4 regions of the Ruegeria sp. H7 genome follow, and region 3 is predicted to be linked to each of the others. Evidence: riboswitches for the same ligand, from Rfam matches in the RefSeq annotation. Region 3 holds a riboswitch; each other region holds the start of a gene.
The links. Region 3 has a riboswitch for cobalamin ahead of ACR0AC_RS12785 (DUF1636 family protein). Riboswitches for the same ligand answer to the same signal wherever they lie in the genome.
Positions count from the first base shown of each region.

Region 1: it holds a riboswitch for cobalamin, as region 3 does, so the genes downstream of both, ACR0AC_RS20220 (hypothetical protein) here and ACR0AC_RS12785 (DUF1636 family protein) in region 3, are expected to answer to the same signal.
Region 2: it holds a riboswitch for cobalamin, as region 3 does, so the genes downstream of both, ACR0AC_RS04435 (hypothetical protein) here and ACR0AC_RS12785 (DUF1636 family protein) in region 3, are expected to answer to the same signal.
Region 4: it holds a riboswitch for cobalamin, as region 3 does, so the genes downstream of both, ACR0AC_RS18615 (energy-coupling factor ABC transporter permease) here and ACR0AC_RS12785 (DUF1636 family protein) in region 3, are expected to answer to the same signal.

Region 1 is NZ_JBQFNZ010000013.1:45,675-51,274, reverse strand. Features, by position in the region: gene ACR0AC_RS20225 (protein-tyrosine phosphatase family protein) at 155-667, shown strand; gene ACR0AC_RS20220 (hypothetical protein) at 659-1,066, opposite strand; cobalamin riboswitch at 1,154-1,374, opposite strand; gene ACR0AC_RS20215 (alpha/beta hydrolase family protein) at 1,533-2,390, shown strand; RNA gene ffs (signal recognition particle sRNA small type) at 2,420-2,518, opposite strand; gene ACR0AC_RS20205 (bifunctional 2',3'-cyclic-nucleotide 2'-phosphodiesterase/3'-nucleotidase) at 2,558-4,390, opposite strand; gene nudC (NAD(+) diphosphatase) at 4,618-5,600, shown strand, end outside.
Region 2 is NZ_JBQFNZ010000001.1:934,425-940,024, reverse strand. Features, by position in the region: gene metH (methionine synthase) at 1-2,224, opposite strand, end outside; gene ACR0AC_RS04440 (homocysteine S-methyltransferase family protein) at 2,221-3,273, opposite strand; gene ACR0AC_RS04435 (hypothetical protein) at 3,488-3,787, opposite strand; cobalamin riboswitch at 3,909-4,119, opposite strand; gene ACR0AC_RS04430 (AbrB family transcriptional regulator) at 4,215-5,279, opposite strand; gene ACR0AC_RS04425 (nucleoside 2-deoxyribosyltransferase) at 5,500-5,600, opposite strand, start outside.
Region 3 is NZ_JBQFNZ010000005.1:165,396-170,995, reverse strand. Features, by position in the region: gene ACR0AC_RS12810 (substrate-binding domain-containing protein) at 1-215, shown strand, start outside; partial or broken gene ACR0AC_RS12805 (GH1 family beta-glucosidase) at 220-1,521, shown strand; gene ACR0AC_RS12800 (glucokinase) at 1,540-2,547, shown strand; gene ACR0AC_RS12795 (carbohydrate kinase family protein) at 2,582-3,508, shown strand; gene ACR0AC_RS12790 (D-lyxose/D-mannose family sugar isomerase) at 3,527-4,192, shown strand; cobalamin riboswitch at 4,252-4,455, shown strand; gene ACR0AC_RS12785 (DUF1636 family protein) at 4,555-4,911, shown strand; gene ACR0AC_RS12780 (ABC transporter ATP-binding protein) at 4,908-5,600, shown strand, end outside.
Region 4 is NZ_JBQFNZ010000010.1:71,296-76,895, forward strand. Features, by position in the region: gene ACR0AC_RS18605 (hypothetical protein) at 1-44, shown strand, start outside; gene ACR0AC_RS18610 (L,D-transpeptidase) at 86-748, opposite strand; cobalamin riboswitch at 964-1,176, shown strand; gene ACR0AC_RS18615 (energy-coupling factor ABC transporter permease) at 1,253-1,936, shown strand; gene ACR0AC_RS18620 (transglutaminase-like cysteine peptidase) at 2,041-2,829, opposite strand; gene ACR0AC_RS18625 (MerR family transcriptional regulator) at 3,011-3,430, opposite strand; gene ACR0AC_RS18630 (hypothetical protein) at 3,576-3,899, shown strand; gene ACR0AC_RS18635 (GDCCVxC domain-containing (seleno)protein) at 3,904-4,122, shown strand; gene ACR0AC_RS18640 (DUF411 domain-containing protein) at 4,334-4,810, opposite strand; gene ACR0AC_RS18645 (heavy metal-responsive transcriptional regulator) at 5,094-5,507, opposite strand; gene ACR0AC_RS18650 (lysylphosphatidylglycerol synthase domain-containing protein) at 5,597-5,600, shown strand, end outside.

The sequences.
Region 1 (5,600 bases), on a different contig from region 3:
GGACGTCGTCGCAGCGTAGTGGCCGCTGCCGCCCGCGTCCACAGCAGGGTCGGGGAAATTTGGTTTGGAAAGACCCGAGATCGGCGTAAACTGGAATCTCAGTATTTTTGAAGCACATTTTACAAGCAGGCTTGGGTTTGGGAGGAAATCTTTGATGTCGCAACTGGTCGTCTACGCGCTGCAAGTCGGAGGCGGAACACTTGCGCTGACCTCGATGCCGGGACGCGGCGGAGATTACGCGGGCGATCTGGATACGATCTCGGATTGGAAACCCGGTCTTGTGATCTCGATGACCACGGAAGTTGAGATGCTGCAGGACGGGGCCCGGACCTTTGGCAGTGACATTCAGGGCCGCGCCAGCAGATGGGTTCATTTGCCGGTCGAGGATTTTGGCGCCCCGCCGCGCGCCGTTCACGATCGGTGGGGGTCGGTCAGCGCATCGGCGCGGCAGGCTTTGTCCGGCGGTGGCCGGGTGCTGGTGCATTGCCGGGGTGGGTGCGGGCGATCTGGTATGGTGGTCTTGCGCCTGATGCTGGAATGCGGGGAACCGGCAGACAAGGCGCTGGCCCGGTTGCGGGCCCTGCGCCCCTGCGCGGTAGAAACCGACGAGCAGATGGCATGGGCCACGAAAGCGACCCACGCACCTTTGGATGCGCGCTCAGGCTGATACCCGCGCCGGTTCCTGCACTGGTCTTGAAGGTCTCAGGGCCAAGACCTCAAGCATGGCGCAAGGCGTTTTTGGCAAGGCCCCGGACGGAAGGGCCGCGCATGTCTCGTCAAAAATCAGGTCGGCATAGGTATCCAGCGTTTGGATCGGCGTGTCCGCCTCGGTCCCGGAGAAAATGCGTATCTGTTCTGGTCCGGCGCGAAAGCGGGCCATGCATCCTTGCGCGCAGTGCGTCAGGTCGCTGCTGCCTTCGATTTCGAATCCTTCGCTGGTGACGTGGTCGGCCTCGTTCATTGCCTCGGCCAGCGCGCGTGCCATGCGCGCCATTGCGGGGCAGGGCCCGCCTGTGCGTTGGCAAATGGTCGCCACGTATTCGTGGGTTTTTGTCTTCCAGATCATCCTGCGCCCTCCGCGCGGCGGACGGGGACGTTGGCAGGCGGTTCAGCTATGTGCTGTCAGGACCTGCCCGGACACCCCGCCCGAGTTTCGGTTACGTTGATGATGGCAGGTCTCCTGACTTGCGGGTCGTCGCTTTGCCGACCTTCCCAGCCTTTCGGCCAGTGGCATTCCGGCATTGCTTACCGCTTACAGTTGCGGGGGCAGTCGCGGCCTTGGTTCGTTCCGGTTTGACCGGGCAGAACCGCACCGTGTTCCCTTTTCATCCCGACCCATTGTGTGGATCGGAAACCATCACACAACCGCTAGCGTCTGTTCGCGTTCTGAGTCAAGCGGGGTTTTGGGTGTCACGTACACAAGTCTTGTGCCGGGCGACGTGTGGTCAAGTGGCAGCAGGGTTGACTCGGCTGCGGGTTGTTGTGCCTCTTGGGCAGGTAAACCGATTGGTTCAGAAAGGCCCACAGGTTCGATGTTGGACACGCAGCAGCACGTGAAGATCGAGGATTTCCAGTTTCCCGCTGGTCCGGCCCAGCTGTCGGCGCGGCTGTATCGGCCTTTTACTGATCCCGACACGGTGGTGGTACTGAACGGGGCAACCGGTGTGCCGCGCGACTACTACCAGCACTTTGCTCGGTGGTTGGCTGCCGAGCGTGGCATGGCCTGCCTGACGTATGACTATCGTGATTTCGGTCACTCTGCTTCCGGCCCCATGCGCAACTCGCAGGTCACGATGTCGGACTGGGCGCTGATCGATATGCCCGCAGCACGGGCCGAGATGCGCCGGCGGTTTCCGGACGCCCGGCAGTGGAGCATTGGCCATTCCGTTGGCGGAATGCTGGGGCCCATTCAGCCGGATATCGACCAGATCGACCGGATGATCTGTGTCTGCTCGGGGTTGGTGACGCTGTCCGATCACCCATGGCCCTATCGGGGGTTGGCATGGGCGTTCTGGCATGGGCATGTACCGCTGCTTGTGAAAGCCCTGGGGTATCTGCCCGGCAAAGCCATTGGGTTCGGCGCCGATCTGCCGGGCTCTGTCTATTGGCAATGGCGCAGGTGGTGCACCGCGCCGCTGAATTATGTGCCTGAGATCGGGCAAAAACTGCCACCGGCGCGCTGGGCGGATCTGGGTGTTCCGGTGGATCTGTTCACCAGCGACGACGATCAGACCGTCCCGCCACAAGCCGTATGGCGTCTGGCGGATCTGTATGGGCCGGACGCGCGGCGGCACCTGTTGTCACCCAAGGAGTTCGGAGTGAAAGAGATCGGCCATATCGGCGCATTTGCCCGCCGGAATTCGGCAATCTGGCCCCGGTTGGTTGCCTGATTGTGCTGATGAGCGGATACGTGGGGGAAAGGTGAGAGGTTGGACATCGACCCAAGCGGGGCTCGTTGTGGCTGCTTCCTTCCGGACCTGACCAGGTTGGCGAGGCGCTCGCCCGCGCCAACCTCTCAGCGCTTGATATAGGGAAGCCTGGGGAAAATGACAACCCGTCAGAGTGTCAGTCGGATGCGTTCGAACCCCTGCGGGTCTGGGTCCAGAACGATAGGGTCGTAGTTCTGCAACTCGGGCAGGTATTTCAGCGCGCCGGGCCCTGTACTGAGGATTGCCTGAACCCCGGCCTGCGGCGTGAACGAAAACGGATAAACCGCCTGAGACAGCGGGTCGGTGGGCAGGTTCCCGGTCAGATAATCGCGTAGGATTCGCTTGATATCTATTGCGGGCAGGTTGATCGGCTCTGCCGTTTCCACAAACGGGAAATGCCCGCCACCATTGGCGCGGTAATTGTTGAGCGCGACCACAAAATCCTGATTGGGGTCGAGCGTAGACCCGTCAATTCTGGCCTGCCTGATGCGGCGGTGAGAATTGTCGATCAACTGCCCTTGAGCGTCAAACCGGGCCGGGCAGGACAGGTCGATCTGGTAGGTCAGGCCAAAGAGAAGGTCGAAATTGTACCCAACCCGACCGGAGCCGATCAGATCGGTCTCGGCGTCGCGACGCAGGGTGTTGAAAAGACCCGCCGACATCTCAAGCCAGTCCAGCACCTGAGCGCCGCTGACCTTCACCGCCCTCAGTTCGTTCGGAAAGACGTAAAGGTCCGCGATGTGGCGCAGGCACACCTCGCCCGCCGGGACATCGGTATAATAGCGCGGCCCGGACCGACCGCCGCATTTATAGGGCGAAACGGCGGACAACATGGGTAAATCGGCCAGTGCAGTGCCGGACAGATAGGGGCGTAGTGGAGCAGCTTGCGCCGAGGCCACCAGAGCCAACCCCCGATCAGCGGCGCAAAAGCTGAAAAAGCTGTGCATCGGTTTTGCGATTCGCGCCACCGGCTCGGCCATCTTGGTGCGGGTTCGGGCGTGCACGGGTGCAAAAAGCCGGACCATGTCGGGGTCCTCTGGCGTTTCAGGGGTGGGTTTGTTTTGGCGAAGCGGTCTCAACCCGACCTGCTGATCGGTGACCTGCCACCCGAGATCGGCAGAGTGGGACAGGTTCAGATCAATCACGCCCAGATGACTTCCTGCGGACCCGGGCATGACAACCGGTTTGCCATGGACCAATCCGGCCTCAGGGTCGACATGGGCCAGCCCCCCGTGGTCGTTGCCGGGAAGGGTCAGATGCGTGTGCCCGGCCACTAGGGCGTCAATGCCGTCAATAGCGACCAACGGGATCACGGCATTCTCCAGCCCCGGTACTTCCTGATCTTGACCGAGGCCGGAATGGGCCAGCGCGATGACCAGATCACACCCCGCCGATTTCAGAATCTGCACGGTGCGTCGCGCCGCGCTCAAACTATCCTCGACCGTGATATCGTCGCCCAGATGATGCGCTTCCCATTGCGCGGTTTGAGGTGGCAGAACCGACAACACGCCCACGCGGATGGGAATGTCCTGCCCGTTTCGCGAAATCGATCGGTCAAGCACCGCATGGTCCTGCCAGCGTTGCGAAACCCCCGACCGGCGGCGCATATTGCTGCACAGGACAGGACATGGAGCCTGATCGAGCACAGTGTCCAGCACCTCCAGCCCAAAGCCGAAATCGTGATTTCCAAGCCCAACGGCGTCATAGTGCAGGGCCGCAAACCCTTGCATCATTGGATGGCCGTCAGGGTCCTGTACCGCCTGATCGCCCAGCGGCGTGCCCTGAAGCGCATCGCCATTGTCGAACAGCAAAACAAGTGCGCCGTCTGCTTCGGTTCGTGCTGCGCGGATCAGACTGGCGGTTCGCGTGAATCCGATCGTGGGGTCCGGCTGATCCGAGTAATAGTCGAAACCGGTCAGATTCATGTGCAGATCAGTTGTCGCGAGAATACGAATATGCACATCCGAACTTTCAGTTTGACCCGGTCTAAAAGGTCCAGTTTTCACTCTTGAATTCTACTATTGGATGCTGGTGCTAAATCAAAATCAACAATTGGTAGACTTAATGCCAATGTTTCCAGGCCTGTGCAAGCATTGCCTCTGGCCGCGCATGGCCCGGCACCGCGAAAGGCCATTGCAACGCCGGGGCAGTCATGGCAGCCCTGTCAGCAAAGCCGAAGGGGCAGGTGATGATAAATGCAGAACAGGTGACTTTCGGTGGCGCGGGTCTGAACCGTGCGGCCCATATTCGGGGCGACGCCGAGAAGTTGTCACAAGCACAAGGCGATCCGGCAGCCAGATGTGTTCTGCTGTGGCGCGGTAAACTGCTGGTGCAGGGTGACAGGCTGGATCGGTTGGCTTTGCAGCCCATGTCTCATCCCCTGATCACACGCGGACCCGGAGGGATTGTTTCTGCCCCGATCTTTCTGGGGTTGGACGCTTCAGATGCCCCTTTGTTTGCGCTGGATATTTCGAACTGGGCCGCCGAAGGGCTGGACCTGACGGGCATCGGCGCGTTTGTCGACCGGACCGAACAGCAACATCCCGACCTGCCCGAAGGCCATGTCTTTGCCGAGCTGCGCCGGATCATGACTCGCCTGTCGCCCCTTGATGCCGAACTGGCGGCGACGGCCAAGGCGGTAATCGGCTGGCATGAAACGCATAAATTCTGCGCCAAATGCGGTGCGCCCAGTGAAATCTCGCAGGCCGGGTGGCAGCGCAGTTGCCCGACCTGCGGCGCGCAGCATTTTCCGCGTACGGACCCGGTTGTCATCATGCTGATCACCCATGGTGACGCGGTGCTGATGGGCCGCTCGCCCGGCTGGCCCGAGGGGATGTATTCACTGCTGGCCGGCTTTGTCGAACCGGGCGAAACGCTTGAGGCCGCCGTACGGCGCGAGGTGATGGAAGAGGCAGGCGTGCCGGTCGGCACGGTGTCGTACCTGTCCAGCCAACCCTGGCCGTTCCCGGCCTCGCTGATGTTCGGCTGCGCGGGCGAGGCGCTGTCGCGTGACATCTTGATCGATCCGGTCGAGATTGAAGACGCGATGTGGGTCAGCAAAACGGAAATGATGCAGGCTTTCGCAGGCGAGCATCCAACCCTGCTGCCCGCTCGAAAAGGGGCCATCGCGCATTTTCTGTTGCAAAACTGGCTTGCGGACACGCTGGACTA
Region 2 (5,600 bases), on a different contig from region 3:
CCGGTCCCGCCGTGACGACAAACCCGCCGACATGGTCCGCACTATGGCCTTCCGGGGCGACAAAATCCGACAACGCGACATTCGGTCGATCACCGCGTTTCACGGTCTGCTGGCGCAGCGTGTGCAGGTTGGCCAGAGTTTCAGCGCGGTCCGGGCCGGTATACAGCCGGATGTCTTCGCCGACCGCGTTGGCGGGCCAGAATCCAACAACCGCGCGGGGTGTGAACCAGCGCTCTGCGATAATCTGATCCAGCATTGCCTGCGCATCGGCAAAAAGCGCCCGCGCCGCCGCGCCCTGTTTTTCATCCTCAAGAATTCCGGGATAGACACCGCGCATTTCCCAGGTCTGGAAGAACGGCGTCCAGTCGATATAGCGGGCGATTTCGGCCAGATCCCAGTCGGGCAGCACGCGCGCGCCGGTGAAGGACGGTGCAACGGGCTCGTAAGCATCCCAATCCAGTTTCAGCGCATTGGCCCGCGCCTTGGCCAAAGGCAGGCGGTTCTTGGCGCGTTCGCCGCGCTCGTGCTTGTCGGCCACATCGGCATATTCGGCCTGAATCCCGGCGACATAGTCGGGTTTCTGCGTCGGGCTCAGCAACGCGCCGACAACCCCGACCGCGCGGCTGGCATCGGTGACATAGACCGCCTGCCCGTGCGTGTAACGCGGCGCGATCTTGACCGCTGTGTGCACCCGCGACGTGGTTGCGCCGCCGATCAGCAGCGGAATATCGAACGCTTCGCGCTCCATCTCCGATGCCAGATGCACCATCTCGTCCAGCGACGGCGTGATCAGCCCGGACAGGCCGATAATGTCCACGTTTTCCTCACGTGCGACTTGCAGGATCTTCTGCGGCGGGACCATGACGCCCAAATCCAAAATCTCGTAGTTGTTGCAAGCCAGAACCACGCCGACGATATTCTTGCCGATATCGTGCACGTCCCCCTTCACGGTCGCCATCAGCACCTTGCCCGCAGATTGCCGGCCCTCACCGCCATTCCGGCGCTTTTCTTCCTCCATGTAGGGCAGCAACACGGCCACGGCCTGCTTCATCACACGAGCTGATTTCACCACCTGCGGCAGGAACATCTTGCCCGCGCCAAACAGATCACCGACCACGTTCATCCCGGCCATCAGAGGCCCCTCGATGACATGCAAGGGGCGTTCCGCATCGGCGCGCGCGGCCTCGGTGTCTTCTTCGATGAACTCGGTGATACCGTTGACCAGCGCATGCTCCAGCCGTTTCTCGACCGGCCAGTCGCGCCAGGCCAGGTCGCGGGTTTTCTCCTCGCGCTTGTCACCACGGAAACGTTCGGCGATGTCCAGCAGGTTCTCGGTCGCGCTGCCGCCGGATTTCGGTTGGCGGTTCAGGACCACATCCTCGCACGCTTCGCGCAGGTCTGGGTCGATCTGGTCATAAACGGCCAACTGGCCCGCGTTGACGATGCCCATATCCATCCCGGCCTGAATGGCATGATACAGGAACACCGCATGCATCGCCTCGCGCACCGGCTCGTTGCCGCGAAAGCTGAAAGACAGGTTCGACACGCCGCCCGACACATGTGCATGGGGCAGGTTCTGCCTTATCCAGCGGGTCGCCTCGATGAAATCCACGCCGTAATTGTCGTGGTCTTCGATCCCGGTGGCGACGGCAAAGATGTTGGGGTCAAAGATGATGTCTTCGGGTGGGAACCCCATATCCTCGACCAGAATGCGATAAGCGCGGGCGCAAATCTCGGTCTTGCGTTCGAACGTATCGGCCTGACCGGCCTCGTCAAAGGCCATGACCACCACGGCGGCACCATAGGCCAGACACAGACCCGCGTGATGGCGAAACGCCTCTTCTCCCTCTTTCAGGCTGATCGAGTTCACCACCGGCTTGCCCTGCACGCACTGCAGCCCGGCCTCGATCACCTCCCATTTCGAGCTGTCGATCATGATTGGCACGCGGGCGATATCGGGCTCGGACGCGACAAGGTTCAGGTATTCGACCATCGCCTGTTTGCTGTCGATCAGCCCTTCATCCATGTTGATGTCGATGATCTGAGCGCCGTTTTCCACTTGATCCCGCGCAACGTCCAGCGCGGCGGCATAGTCGCGGTTCACGATCAATTTGCGAAACCGGGCCGAGCCGGTGACGTTGGTCCGCTCACCCACATTCACAAAGGGGATGTCTGGCGTCAGGACAAAAGGCTCCAGCCCCGAGAGGCGCAGATGACGGGTCATGCGGGTACCTTTCTGGGGGCAAAGGGCGCAACCGCTTCGGCGATCGCGCGGATATGGTCGGGCGTGGTGCCGCAGCAACCGCCGACCACGTTGACGATGCCATCGCGGGCAAACTCTTCGACCTGAGCGGCGGTCTGGTTTGGTGTTTCGTCATACTGGCCGAACTCATTCGGCAGGCCCGCGTTGGGGTAGGCGCAGGTCAGGGCGGTCGCCACGCCCGAAATCTCGGCCATATGCGGGCGCATGGATGCAGCGCCAAGGGCGCAGTTCAGCCCGACGGTGAAAGGGCGCGCATGGGCGACCGAGTGCCAGAAGGCGGTGGGTGTCTGGCCAGAAAGCGTCCGGCCCGAGGCATCGGTGATCGTGCCCGAGATCATCAGCGGCAGGCAGCGTCCGGCCTTGGCGAAGCTCTCGAAGGCCGCGAAAATCGCCGCCTTGGCGTTCAGCGTGTCAAAGATCGTCTCGATCAGGATCAGGTCAGAGCCTCCTTCGATCAGCCCGTCGATCTGCTGGCCATAGGCTATGCGCAGATCATCGAAACTGACGGCGCGGTATCCGGGATCGTTCACATCCGGGCTGATCGAGGCCGTCCGGTTCGTCGGGCCCACAGCCCCGGCCACAAACCGGGGTTTGCCGTCCTCAGCCGTGGCCCGGTCCGCCGCGCGCCGCGCCACCTGCGCGCCTGCGACGTTCAGATCATGCACCGCAGCCTCCAGCCCGTAATCGGCCTGCGCGATGGTGGTTGAGGAAAAAGTGTTGGTTTCAAGGATATCCGCCCCGGCCATTGCGAATTCGTACTGTATATCCTCAACCGCCTGCGGCTGGGTCAGAACAAGCAGATCGTTGTTGCCCTGTTGCGGATGGTCCGGGTGATAGTGATGCCGACAGCCGGGGCCATGGATGTGACCGTTGGCGATAAAATCCTCTTCGGTCATGTTCAGCGTCTGGATCATTGTGCCCATCGCCCCGTCAAGGATCAGGATGCGCTGGGCAGCCAGCGCGCGCAGGGTCGCGAGCGCGGGTGTGTCGGGCAGGGTGAAGTCGAGCATTCGCGGTATCCAATCGGCTGTGTGGGCCGCAGGTATAGCGCGTTGGCATTATGAGGTGAAATGATTGTTATTCGATTAGATTATGAGATTTCGTCATAACGCGGTGTGCTCGGTGCGCAGATTCAACGAAATCATCAATAAACACTCAAAGCATTGCCCGGCCAAAATCGTCCAAAATGCGGGCGATGGCACAAGCTGAATTGCCAGCATTAGGTCACAAGGCGGCGCGGCGCGCGCGATGGCCCCCTCGGCGCTGTTTTGCGGGCAGGGCCAGGAACAATGGTTCCAGGGGCATCTGCATGGATCGGGCCAGCAAGTCGCAGAACACAGCGATGGCGGGTGAAGTCTCGGCAAACGGTTTGGCCTTGGCCAAAGCAATCCGTGCCTGCGCATGGTAGTTTGCCGAACCGGGCAGGCCGCCCAGCCATTGCATATAGCCCATCTGCCCCAGTTCTTGCGCGCGCTGCGGTGGCACGTGGCCGGTATCCAGTTGGGAAATGGTCAGGTCAAGCATAACGACGCCCTCCGCGCTTTTGGGCGGCCTGTGGGGGCATCAACAGTGATGTCTGGCCAGTGCGGTCCATCTCTTGTCGCTCCGTCCACGGGCACCCCGCCCGAGTTAAGGTGACTGCGGCACATATGCGCCGGAGATGGCAGGTCTCCTGACTTGCGGTTCATCGCTGTCCCCGTCCTTCCCGGACAACCCATGCGGGGTCATCCAGTGGTCTGTCGGGGTCGCTCGCCGCTTACAGTTGCGGGGGCAGTTGCGGCCTTGGGCGTTTGCCCGCACCGCATTCCCTTTTCAGCCGACTCAGAGCGTCGGACACCATCGGCTGCACAGTCTCATAAGGCCAAAGCCCTGTCTACCGGTGCCAGCAAAGCACGCAGCGTCGGATTGCAACCCGGCAGGAATTGAACCCAAATCAAACTGCGAAACCCCTCTAATCCCGAGAGCGGGACCAGCGCACCAGAAGACTGGCCGCGATGGGCGCGCCGATGATCACCAGAACGATCCGTGTCAGGTGGTGGGTAATGACAAACCCGAGATCCGCGCCCGAGACGATGGCCAAGACCGTCATTTCAGCCTGCCCGCCGGGGGCATAGGCGAGGAAGGCCTCGATCGGTTGTCCAAAACCCAACGTGGTCACAAGGGCCGTGAAGGCTGCTGCAAGTACGGCCAGCACAACAACATAGGCGCAGCCCGCCGCCACAACTTTGCGCAGCTCGACCCATGTGACGCCGATAAATTTTACGCCGATGGTGCAGCCGATAAAGAATTGCGCGACAAGGATCGCCTCGCGCGGTGGGCGGGTGTGGATGAAATCGCCCAGTGACAAGGCCGCAGTCAGGATCATCGGGCCCAGAATGGACGCTCCGAACAGGCCGATCCGCTCACTGCCTTTCCAGCCGACAATGGCGGCGACGACCATCAGTGCCAGTTCGTGCAAGGGCAGGTCGCGGGCGGGTTCGCCAATGGGGTTGGTCAGGTCAGCGTCGTAGAACAGGGTCAGGAACAACGGGGCGAGCGTCACGATGATCAGCACGCGCGTGCCATGGATCAGGGACAGGGCGCGCGGATTGGCACCGGCCTCGGTGCCGAAGATGATCATGTCCTGCAACCCGCCGGGCATCGCGGCGTAAAAGGCCGTTTTGTCGTCAAAGCCCCAGACCTTGCGAAAGAACGGCACCCCGACCAAAGCGATCAATAGGATGAAGGGCGGGATCAGAGCAATTGACGCTGCCATTTTCGGCAGTTGGCCAAACAGATCAGGCGTGATCGAAGCCCCCACCGCCACGCCCAGGATAGTGCGCGCCGCGACCGAGATCTGCCCGAACCCCTCCATCGGCGCATGCGCCAGTGCCGCAATCAGGCAAGCGGTCATGGGGCCGAATAGAAAGGGCAGGGGCAGGCCCAGCATCCAGAATACGACCGTTCCCAGCCCGGCAAGGCCGAAGGTAATGGCCCGCCTTACGGGGCGGCTTGGGGATGAGGCTTGGACGGACAAATTTCAGGCCCGATGTCATGGGATCAATTGTATTCCATGGTATGCAATTGGGCGCGGTTTGCAAGACCACGCGCACCGACCATTCGGCATGCCCGAGTGAAGAGCGGCCCGTGATGCAGCTTGGCGCGATCAGCGTGTGTTGGATGAGATCCAGGAACGAGGTCTCGAAATCAATGCGAGTGTCACTGAATTCGCTTCAACCCCACCAATCCAACAGGGCTTATGTGGGTGCCGACCCGCCAAACGCCGCCTGATAAGCCTTGTTGCTTTTCGCCCATTCGATCAGTTCCTCACCCGCTTCCAGCGCGGCCTTCTCGTTTG
Region 3 (5,600 bases):
CCGTGATTGCCCATGACGACGACCTGTCCTACCTCAAGAACGGGCAGGACGTGCCCATTTTCACAGCCACACGCTCATCCGTACGTCAGGCAGGGGAACTGGCCGCCGACATGCTGATCGAGCGCATCAAGTCCCCGAACGATCCGACCAAAACCAAATTGCTCGAGGCGGAACTGGTCGTGGGCAGATCAACCGGCCCGGTGCCAAGCAGGTAACAAAATGAAATACACCCGCGCTGATTTCCCCAAGGATTTTCTCTTTGGTGTGGCAACTTCGGCCTATCAGATTGAAGGCCACGCGAAGGGCGGCGCTGGCCAGACCCATTGGGACACCTTCGCCGCCTCGCCCGGCAATGTCGTGCGCTGCGAAAACGGCGATCTGGCCTGCGATCACCTGAACCGGTTCCCGCAGGATTTCGATCTGGTGCGCGATGCCGGGTTTGATTGCTATCGCTTTTCAACCAGCTGGGCGCGGGTCATGCCCGAGGGGCGCGGTCAGGTCAATCAGGCCGGGCTGGACTACTACGACCGCCTGACCGATGCGCTGCTGGATCGCGGTATCCGCCCCTGCGCCACGCTTTATCATTGGGAATTGCCTTCGGCCCTGGCCGACCTCGGCGGCTGGCGCAACCGCGATATTGCCGGGTGGTTCGCCGATTTCACCGAGGTCATCATGGGCCGCATCGGCGACCGTATGCACAGCGTCGCCCCGATCAACGAGCCCTGGTGCGTGAGCTGGTTGAGCCATTTCGAAGGGCACCACGCCCCCGGCATGCGCGACATTCGTGCGGCGGCGCGCGCCATGCACCATGTTCTGCTGGCCCATGGGCGCGCCATTCAGGCCATGCGGGGGCTGGGGATGAACAATCTGGGCGCGGTGTTCAATCTGGAATGGGCCGAACCCGCCGACAGCAGCCCAACAGCGCGCGAGGCCGCCGATCTTTATGATGGGATTTACAACCGGTTCTTCCTGGGTGGCGTCTTCAAAAAAGCCTACCCGCAGAATGTGCTGGACGGGTTGGAAAAGCACTTGCCAACCGGTTGGCAGGACGATTTCGAAACGATCGGAACGCCAGTCGATTGGTGTGGGCTGAACTATTACACCCGCAAGCTGATCGCCCCGTCCGACACCGCATGGCCCAGCCTGAAAGAGATGCCCGGCCCGCTGCCAAAAACGCAGATGGGGTGGGAGATCGAGCCGACGGCCCTTTCCCGTTTTCTGACCCGCACGGCGCGGGACTACACCGGGGATCTGCCGATCTATGTCACCGAAAACGGCATGGCCAGCCCCGAGCGGCAGCAGGATGACGACCGGATAGAGTATCTGAATCAGCATCTTACGGCGGTGCAAACTGCGCTGGAACAGGGCGTTCCGGTCAAGGGCTATTTCATCTGGTCCCTGCTGGACAATTACGAATGGGCTTTTGGCTATGAAAAGCGGTTCGGGCTGGTCGATGTGGATTTCGACACGCTGGAGCGCAGACCCAAAGCCTCGTTTAATGCGCTGAAATCGGCTCTGGCTCAGGGTGAACCCGTTGCGGTGCCCCTGGCACAACCGGCAGGTGCGGTGCATGAGCATTGGACCCTGGTGGCAGATATCGGCGGCACCAACACCCGGCTTGGGGTCATCACAAACGGAGAGCTGACGGATCTGCGCAAGCATCCGACCGGTACCCTGCCCGACCTGCTGGAGGCGTTCCACAGCCTGCGCGATGACATCGGCACCGACCCTCAGGCTGTTGTCGCCGCAGGCGCGGGCCCGGTTCGCGATGGCGTCATCCAACTGACAAATGCCCATCTGGACCTGTCCGAGGCCGAGCTAGCCAAGGCCACAGGTGCGCGGCATACCTATGTGATCAACGACTTCACCGCTGCGGCATGGTCCGTGGCCGAGGCAACCGAGGCCGATGTGGCCGTACTGCAAGGCGACCCTACACCGCCAACCGGCACCCGTCTGGTCGTTGGCCCGGGAACCGGGCTGGGTGTCGGGGCGCTGTTGTATTCGGAAGGACATTACCACACAGCCTCGGGCGAAGGCGGTCATGTCGGCGTATCCCCGCGCCACCGGGACGAGGTTGATATTTTCGAAGCTGCCCGCCACATCGCGCCGGACTGTTTCTTTGGCGAGGGCCTGACGCTTGAAGCTGAAATGTTCCTGAGCGGCACGGGGCTGCCTGTCCTCTATCAATCCATCGCACTGGCCGCCGGTCACACAGATGTCCCGCACCGTCCGGCAAAGGACATTCTTCACGACGCCCGCAACGGATCGGATGCGCACGCCATTAAAACAGCCGAGATGTTCACGACCCATCTGGGCGCTCTGCTGGGTGATCTGGCCGTCACCTTGATCCCCCGGGGCGGCGTGTTCCTGGTGGGCGGCGTGGCGGAGAAGAACCGCTGGCTGTTCGGCGAGCGTTTTCTGGACGCCTTCAATCAAGGCGGTCGATTCAGCGATTTGCGGCAAGGGATGAACCTTTATATCTCGGAACAGGTCGAATTTGGCATTGTTGGCGCTAACAACTTCTGTAAAAATGCGCTCATGCGGTAAAACCGTGTGACCATTTCCAAAGAAGGACCGCGGGATGATCCTGTGTTGTGGCGAAGCCCTGATCGACATGATCGCCGAACCGACCAATTCAGGCGCGCAGGGCTATGTGCCCCATTCCGGCGGCGCAATTTTCAACACGGCCATCGCCCTTGGGCGCTTGGGCGCGCCGGTAGGGATGCTGACCGGCCTGTCCTCGGATATGTTTGGCGCACAATTGGCGGACACGCTGAAGGCAAGCCATGTGGACACCTCGCATGTGATTGTCAGCGACCGCCCGACCACTTTGGCTTTTGTGAAGCTGGTGGATGGGCATGCTTCGTACAATTTTGTTGATGAAAACACGGCCGGGCGGATGTTGCAGCCCGAGAATATGCCACAGCAATTGCTGGCGACCTCGACCCTGTATCTGGGGGGGATCAGCCTGGCTTGTGAACCCTGTGCCGATGCCTATGCCGCGCTGCTCGACCGTCATGGCGGCGACCGCGCGGTGATGCTGGACCCGAATATCCGGCCGGGATTCATCAAGGACCAGACCCGCTATCGCACCCGCCTGAATCGCATGATCGCGCAGGCCGATATCGTCAAGGTTTCGGACGAGGATCTGGATTGGATCATTCCCGGGCCGGAAACCCATGCCGAGAAGGTGCCCTTGTTGCTGAAGGCCGGGCCGTCCGTGGTGATTGTGACACGCGGCAGACAGGGGGCGACAGGCTATCTGGCGGACGGGTCCGAGACCTCGGTGGCGGTCAAACCGGTGCAGGTTATCGATACTGTGGGCGCCGGCGATACGTTCAACGCGGGCGTTTTGGCCGAACTCCACCGCGCCGGGCACCTGAGCAAAGAGGGCCTGCGCGCCTTGACACCTGATAGCCTGCGCGCGGCTTTGTCCCTGGGCGCCGATGTCGCCGCCGTCACCGTATCCCGCGCCGGGGCAAATCCGCCCTGGGCGCATGAGCTTTGATCCCACGAGGGAACCGACATGAAACGATCCGACATCAACGACATCAAGACCGAGGCGCAGGCCTTCATCAAATCCTTCGGCGCGGTCCTGCCGCCCTTCGCCGACTGGTCCCCTGATCAGATGCGCAGCGCAAAGGCCGACACGATCCGCGCCCGAGGGTTGGGCTGGGACATTACCGATTACGGTCAGGGCAAGTTTGATGAGCTGGGCCTGTTCCTGTTCACCCTGCGCAATGGCGACGTGAATGATCTGAACCAGGGTCGCGGTATGCTCTATGCCGAGAAACTGCTGATTTCGCGCGACAAACAATTGTCTCCGATGCACCGCCATATCATCAAGGCCGAGGACATCATCAACCGGGGTGGCGGTGATCTGGTGATGGAGATCTACGCCTCAGACCCCGAAGGCGGCATTGATCGCGACAATCCGGTTGTTGTGCCCAGCGATGGCTGCGACGTGACCATCACGCCCGGCGAATTGCTGCGCTTGAAACCCGGCGAAAGCGTTACCCTGATGCCCGGTATCTGGCATGCCTTCTGGGCCGAGCGTGGCGATTGTCTGATCGGTGAAGTCTCAACCGTCAATGACGACCGCACGGACAATGTGTTCGAGCAACCGATCCCCCGGTTCGCGACCATTGAAGAGGACGCAGCGCCGGAATTTTTGCTGGTTGCGGACTACTAAACACTCAGTCCGCGTCGCCAAAATCTCGGCCAGAACGCTTGACAATTAAATCCGCGACAGACTAGCTGACCAGCGATGGTTCCCGTAGCGATGCCTGCGGGATGAAAATGGGAATACGGTGCGGCCCTGCGGCCAAATCCGTGACTGCCCCCGCAACTGTAAGCGCAGAGCGACGCCAAATCACCACTGGCCTGAACAGGTCGGGAAGGTTGGCCAAGCCACGACCCGCAAGTCAGGAGACCTGCCATCACCTGTGCAACCAACCCGGGGCGGGGCGTCCTGGAAGGAGGATTTGATGGCTCAATTTTTCGCCTGCGGGCGTGGCGTCTTCTTTTCGCGCGGTTTCCGCAGCGGGGACAGCCATGTCATCCCAAGCTGACCACTTCGTCCTGATCTGTTCGACCTGTCAGGGTGAAATCGAAGCCAAGGCAGCCAAGGCCAGTTTGGACGCAACCCTACCACCGGAGTTTGCGACCCGGTTGATTGCCTGCATGGCAGGGTGCGAACGCCCCATGACCGTTGGGCTGCAAGCCGAAGGCAAGGCGCAGTATCTGTTCGGCGATATCCAAAGCCCAGCCGATCTGGACGCGATTGCCGCCTTTGCCCGTCAGTTCCGCGACAGTGACGACGGCTGGACCAGCGCAACCGACCGGCCCCCTGCCCTGCTTTACAAAACTCTGGCGCGTCTGCCGCGCCTTTCGACAGAGGGCGAGATATGAGTTTTCTGGTTGCCAAGGGGCTCGAATACTACGCCCTGAATGGGGATGTGTTGCTACAGGATGTGTCCTTCTCGTTGGATGAGGGGTCGATCCTGGCCATTGCCGGGCCGAACGGAGCGGGGAAAACCACGCTGTTGAACCTGCTTTGCGGCCTCGAACGTCTGGCCCTTGGCGATGTGACGATCAAGGGGCAAAGCCTGCGTCAATTGTCTGCCCCGGAACGGGCGCGCACCATCGCCGTTGTCGGGCAACAGGAACTGCCTGACGGCCGGCTGAAGCTGCGCGACTATGTGGCCCTTGGGCAAATCCCGATTCAGGCCGACCGGTCCGCCGAGGATCATAAGGCCGATCTTGAGCGGGTGCTTGAGATCACCGAACTGGTCCCGCTGGCCGATAAACCGATGCAACGTCTGTCCGGCGGGGAACGTCAGCGGGCGCATATCGCACGGGCTCTGGCGCAAAGGCCATCGCTGCTGTTTCTGGACGAGCCGACAAACCACCTCGACCCCGATGCCAAGGGCCACATGCTGTCGCTGGTGGCCGAACTGGGCGTTACGGTTGTGATGATCGTGCACGATCTGGTCATGATCCCCGAATTCGCCACCCATATCGCTTTGATGAAGGCAACCCGAATGACCGGCTTCGGCCTGATCCCCGAGGTTCTAACACCCGAGCGTGTGCGCGATACG
Region 4 (5,600 bases), on a different contig from region 3:
GCGCAACGAATGGCGCCCCGATCTGCGCTGCGCGTGACGCCTGATAAAAAAGAGGGCAGCGACATCCACCTGCGCTGCCCAAAATTTATGAGCGGGCTGTGACGCTATCTTCGGCCGAGTATAAGTATGCGGTCGAGCCGATTTTTACATGTGGGTAGAGATCATTGATATGGGCCATGATCATTCTAACACATCCAGAACTTGCGCGACCACCGATGCTTCTGGGCTGAGGTGTACCGTGGATTCTGAGATAAGTATCTCGATCCCCAACGTATAGATAAAGGGCTCGAGAGCCGAGAGCATTACTTGGCCCGGGTTCCATGCCATCCCGGAATTCCGCGTATTCGGGGTTGAGCTCGATCATTGAAGCCGTTGGCGTCCAATGTGGCCATTCGACCTTGCGCCGGATAGCATAGGTACCGGGCTCGTAAAGGTTCCCACGCGCGATCGCTACGCCATAGCGCATTGCTGTGCCGCCTTCCTCGATATGGTAAAGATAGCGCGCGACGGCATCGACATGGATGTCACCGGGAACCAAACCATCATTTGCTACGACACGTCGTGGTAAAAAACGGTCATGAACGCCCCATGGATTTGAGGTCGCTGGATCGTAGTCAAATGGCGTGACCTGGCTGTCCCAATAGGTCTTTTGCGACGAGGTTGGCCATGTTTTGGCGATCAATGGACTGGCCGCAGACGCCGAGAATAGCGCTGTGGTTGATTGAATGAAATGGCGCCGTGTCAGCATAAGTCTCGTCCTGGTTCACAAGTGTAATGTGGTTGCATCGCATTTTTGCGATCAAATTCGAGTCTTAAAGCCTCTAGCAGCTAGAGCTTCAAGAGGTTTCAGGTAACGCTTGGTTTACCTAATGGACCATGTCGCCGGTTGCGTGAATCCTGCATCGGTCGAGTCTACTTCGGACTAGGTCGCAAAGACATTTGACAGAAACGAAGCCGCCATTGTAGCGGTGAATTGTTTTCGGTTCCTGATGGCGGAAGCCAAAAGGATTAAAAGGGAATACGGTTCGGTGTTTTCAATGGCGCCAATTCCGTAACTGCCCCCGCAACTGTGAGCGGAGAGCGATGCCAAGACACCACTGGTTCGTAATGGAACCGGGAAGGTTGGCGGAGCGAGCACCCGCGAGTCAGGAGACCTGCCGTAAAGCGCCGGGCTATGCCCAGACTGAACCTGTCGGCCTTACGGTCGATTCAACCTGACAAGCCGCCGGGTGAGGCGGTAGGGAGAAAGAACATGCATATCGAACCGGGCATCGTGAATGGTGCCAAAATCGCGCTTTCCTATGTTACCGCCGCAGGTGCGGCTACTTACGCAGCGAAAGAAACGTTTTCCACATTGCGTGCGAATGGACCTGCATCTTTTGCTATGCGCTCGGTGCTCGCCACCGTTGGGGTTTTCCTTTTCTTCGAAGTCCTGCCGCATTTCCCGGTTGGTGTCTCTGAAGTCCACTTCATCCTGGGGTCGACGCTGTTTCTGCTTCTCGGTGCTGCACCCGCGGCTTTTGGATTGGCAGCTGGTCTCCTGATTCAGGGTGTTTTTTTTGCCCCGTTCGATCTTCCGCAGTACTTCATCAACCTGACCACTCTGCTGGTGCCGCTATTTGCGCTACAAGCACTGGCCAGCCGCATCATCGCTCCCGGCACAGCATATGTTGACCTCAAATATGGCCAAGCTCTTGCGCTGAGTGCGACGTATCAGGGAGGAGTAGTCGCATGGGTTGGGTTCTGGGCCTTCTACGGCCAGGGTTTCGGCGCAGAAACCATGGCTTCGGTTCTATCCTTTGGCGGTGCTTATATGCTGGTAATCGTCATTGAGCCGATTGCTGATCTGGCAGTGCTTGCGGCAGCCAAGGCGATGCGCGGTTTGAACAGTACAGGTCTGGTGACTCCGCGTTTGTACAACGCTGCGAAAGCTTGACCAAAGTTTGAAGCGGTGTCCTAAAATTGGGTTGCCGCGAAAAAACCGGTAGTCGCAGCTCCAAAGATTATTGTGGCGCGTCTCGAGGGCGCGCCACATTGTTTTTAGCCACTAAAAACCTGTACCCAACGATCAGGGTGAATCGGGTCCTGTATTCGTAGGAAAAGATACCTCGTTTCCTTCCACGTTTTGATCCTGTTGGTAACATTGTCCAGAACCAAATCGCCTTCACTCGAGCGATAGACTAGAACAGCATGGCCATTGCGATTGGTGTCCAAGACAGTCGCAATTAGTAGCTTCGTAGGATCCAAACCATTCTGCACAAGTTCAAACTTCTTTTGCAAAGCGAAGTCTTCGCAATCTCCTGACCCTTGCGTCGGCAGTGTCCAGTATTCTTTTGTCCCATATTGGCTTTGATCCGAAACTGCTCGGATTCTCCGATTGACGCGCGTGTTGATCGTTTTAACGATCTGATTTTCTTTTGCCACGGACAGACCAGAGCTACGAGCGCTCGCGCACGCCCACGAGTAGTCTTTGCACAGTGATTTGGCACCGGATGGCGCTCCAATCTTTTTGTCAAGACCGATCGAGGGAAGCTCAGAGGCTTGCAATGTAGCGGCAGACACAAAAAAGCTGCATATAAAACAGACCATTGGGAGATAACCCAGCAGGTTTTTCGATAACACTCCCTGAACTAAAGTGGGATTTGTCATATCTGCCTTCTCCATGCTCGTTCCTCTAAAGTATCCAAACTTCCCCGGCCAATGTGTTTTATTCCAAGCCTTCATGTGCTTGGGGAATTGCAACAGCTTCTTAGCCTCTAGGGGTAAAGCGGCAAAAATTTGCAGATTCTTTGGTATTTCTTCCTTAGTTGACAGCATCAGAGCATCCACGCCATCACCAGCCCGGCATAGCTAACAGAGCGAATTAGAGGGTAAGCTGATCGCAATTCTCTCATTCAACAATAATACAACAGAGATCGGCCGTCATCGCTGAGGGTTACGGAATACCGGGACAATGAAGCCGCTCCTCCGCAAGCTGAGATAGCCAGTTTCGGTTTTCCAGGCGCTGCAATTAGTGGCCGCTAATGACATCTTTGACGAAAGGCTCGTTGAGCAACGCCGTTAGCAGGGGGCATGAGGCCGCACCCTCGGTGCAGGTCTGCACAAGTTCTGCCAGTGCTTGCTCCAACCGTTGGAGGGCGGCGATTTTTGACCTGACGTTGTCGAGATGTCTTGTTGCAACGTATTCGACGTCACGACAAGCTTGCTCGGGCGCTTTGGACAATTCGCGAAGTGCGCATGCATCCTGAATGGTAAAGCCAAGATCGCGGCAGCGTTTGATGAATCTGAGCTCGGAGATTTCCCGTTCCGTGTATGCGCGGCGTCCCGAGGCGGTTCGACCGGCTTTCTCGACTATGCCTTCCCGTTCGTAATAGCGGATCGTCTCGACCGACAGACCGATCAATCTCGCCGCTTCGCCAATCGCAATCATGTGATGACCTTTCCCTTGAACCTGTAGCTACTACAGGATGCATGTTGTCGGTCATGATGTCGAATTTCACAAACCGCGCGAAGCAAGAATCGAGGAAGTCGAACCGGCTTCCGTTCGAGTTCGTCAAAGCCGGAGAAAGCTGACCATGAGCAAGTTTGTTGGCGCGAGTTTTATTGGATCGTTTACCGCACTTGGCGTTGCGACCTGCTGCATCTTGCCGATGGCCTTGATTTTACTTGGCTTGGGAGGGAGCTGGCTGGCCGTATTCGGCAAGATCGCCGCCGCGAGTTATTACGTGCTCGGCGGTTCGACGGCCCTGCTGTTTCTCTCTGGCATCGTCGCGTATCGCCGTGGTTCGCTCGACCGCCTCAAATGGTGGCTGACAGGCAGTTTTGCGTTGACGGCCATCGCTTGGGTTATCGTGCTCAACGAAATCCGAATAAATGATTTCCTGATAACCTTGATGTGACGCCATGAGTGAAAAGCGCCCGAACCTTGTCAGCACGATCATCTGCCCGGAATGTGGACATTCAAGGCCTGAAACGATGCCAACAGACGCGTGCCAGTGGTTCTACGAATGCACATCTTGCGGAAAAGTCCTGAAGCCACTTCCCGGCGATTGCTGCGTCTACTGTTCCTACGGATCGGCTCCATGCCCGCCAATTCAGGCGGGCTACAAATGCTGCGGTTGATACGGCGGCCGGGATGTCGGTTTTGTCCGCAAAGCCGGTCATCAGGCTTTGCGGACGCGGGTATTTTTTCACCGTAAGCTGGAACTTGCCCGGTAGGACAAGGCAGGCGTGAAGTCACGGATCAACTGGTTTGCCGTGAAGAATGTCACGTAAACCGGGCAGAAGAAGCGAGCGCCGCGTTTTTCAGGATCTTGCCAGCGCCATCGGAACTTCATGCGGCCGGGTATCTGGCGAACACCTCTGTGGTTCCATCCTTGCGGATCAGGAAGACGTCAAAAGCTTCGCGTTCGCTTTCCGGCCCCATGCCTGGCGAGCCGAAAGGCATTCCCGGAACCGACAGTCCGACGGCATCCGGGTGTTCGCCCAGCAGGCGCCGAATGTCAGCGGGCGGGACGTGTCCTTCGATCATGTAGCCCTCCACGCGGCCCGTGTGGCATGACATCATGCCCTCCGGAATCCCATTGGCAGTTTTGTAAGCGTTCAAGGCCTCCCAAGCACTGTTTTCCACGCCTACTTCAAAACCTTCCGCCCGCATGATTTTGATCCACGATCCGCAGCACCCGCAATTCGGATCCTTCAGGACATGGATTGAGGGACCGATTTTCGCTAAGGCGGGAAGCGCCGCGCTGCACGCAATTGCCGCGGCTCCTTGCATCAAGCGGCGGCGGCTCAGGTTATTCATTGTCATGTTCCCTCTTGGGTAAACTTGTTTTAAACCGATATAAAATCGCACCGGTAGGATTAAAGCTGGACCGCATTACAGGGCCGACTTGTCCGTCACCCTCCGATACTCATCAGATATGGCTTTCTGGGCGACGCAGGGATTTCTCACAATGATCTGACGCAAACTCTGCTCGGAAACGGAACCCTCGCTCTCCTTTTTTCGCTGCACCTGCCGCTCTGGGTCCTGCTTGGCAATAACCCGGTTCGCAAGCAACTCCGCTACCCTCCGTTCAAGGCCGGAATTGCGCCTATTTCTCACTGCTGCGTTCTATGGCACCCACGATCGAACAGTTCTGAATTCCACCACGCCCCGGACACGCCGCGATCAGCTCGTCCAGATTGTTCCTCAACCGTGCAAGCCCGTCGATCCGTTCCTGAATTTCGTCCCGCTTTTTGCGCGCTCTGGCCTGCATCGCGACGCACTCGGTATTTGGTGCCGTGCGCAACTCCAGAATTTCCGCGATTTCTGCCAGCGAAAATCCGAGCTTCTTAGCGCCGGATATGAATTTCAGCCGCCAAAGCGTGTCACCACCATAGTCCCGCGCGCCGCCGTCAATTGGGCGCGGCGGCTGAGTGACAAGGCCCTTCCTTTCATAAAATCGGATCGTCTCGACGCCTATCCCGGTCTCGCGCGCGGCCTGGCCGATCTTGAGTGGTTGCATCGCGGTCTCCCTCCGTCACCGTCATCTTGACACCGTATCATGATACGGAGGTTAAAACATTGGGGTCTTGGTGGTTGCGAGGATGTCAAATGC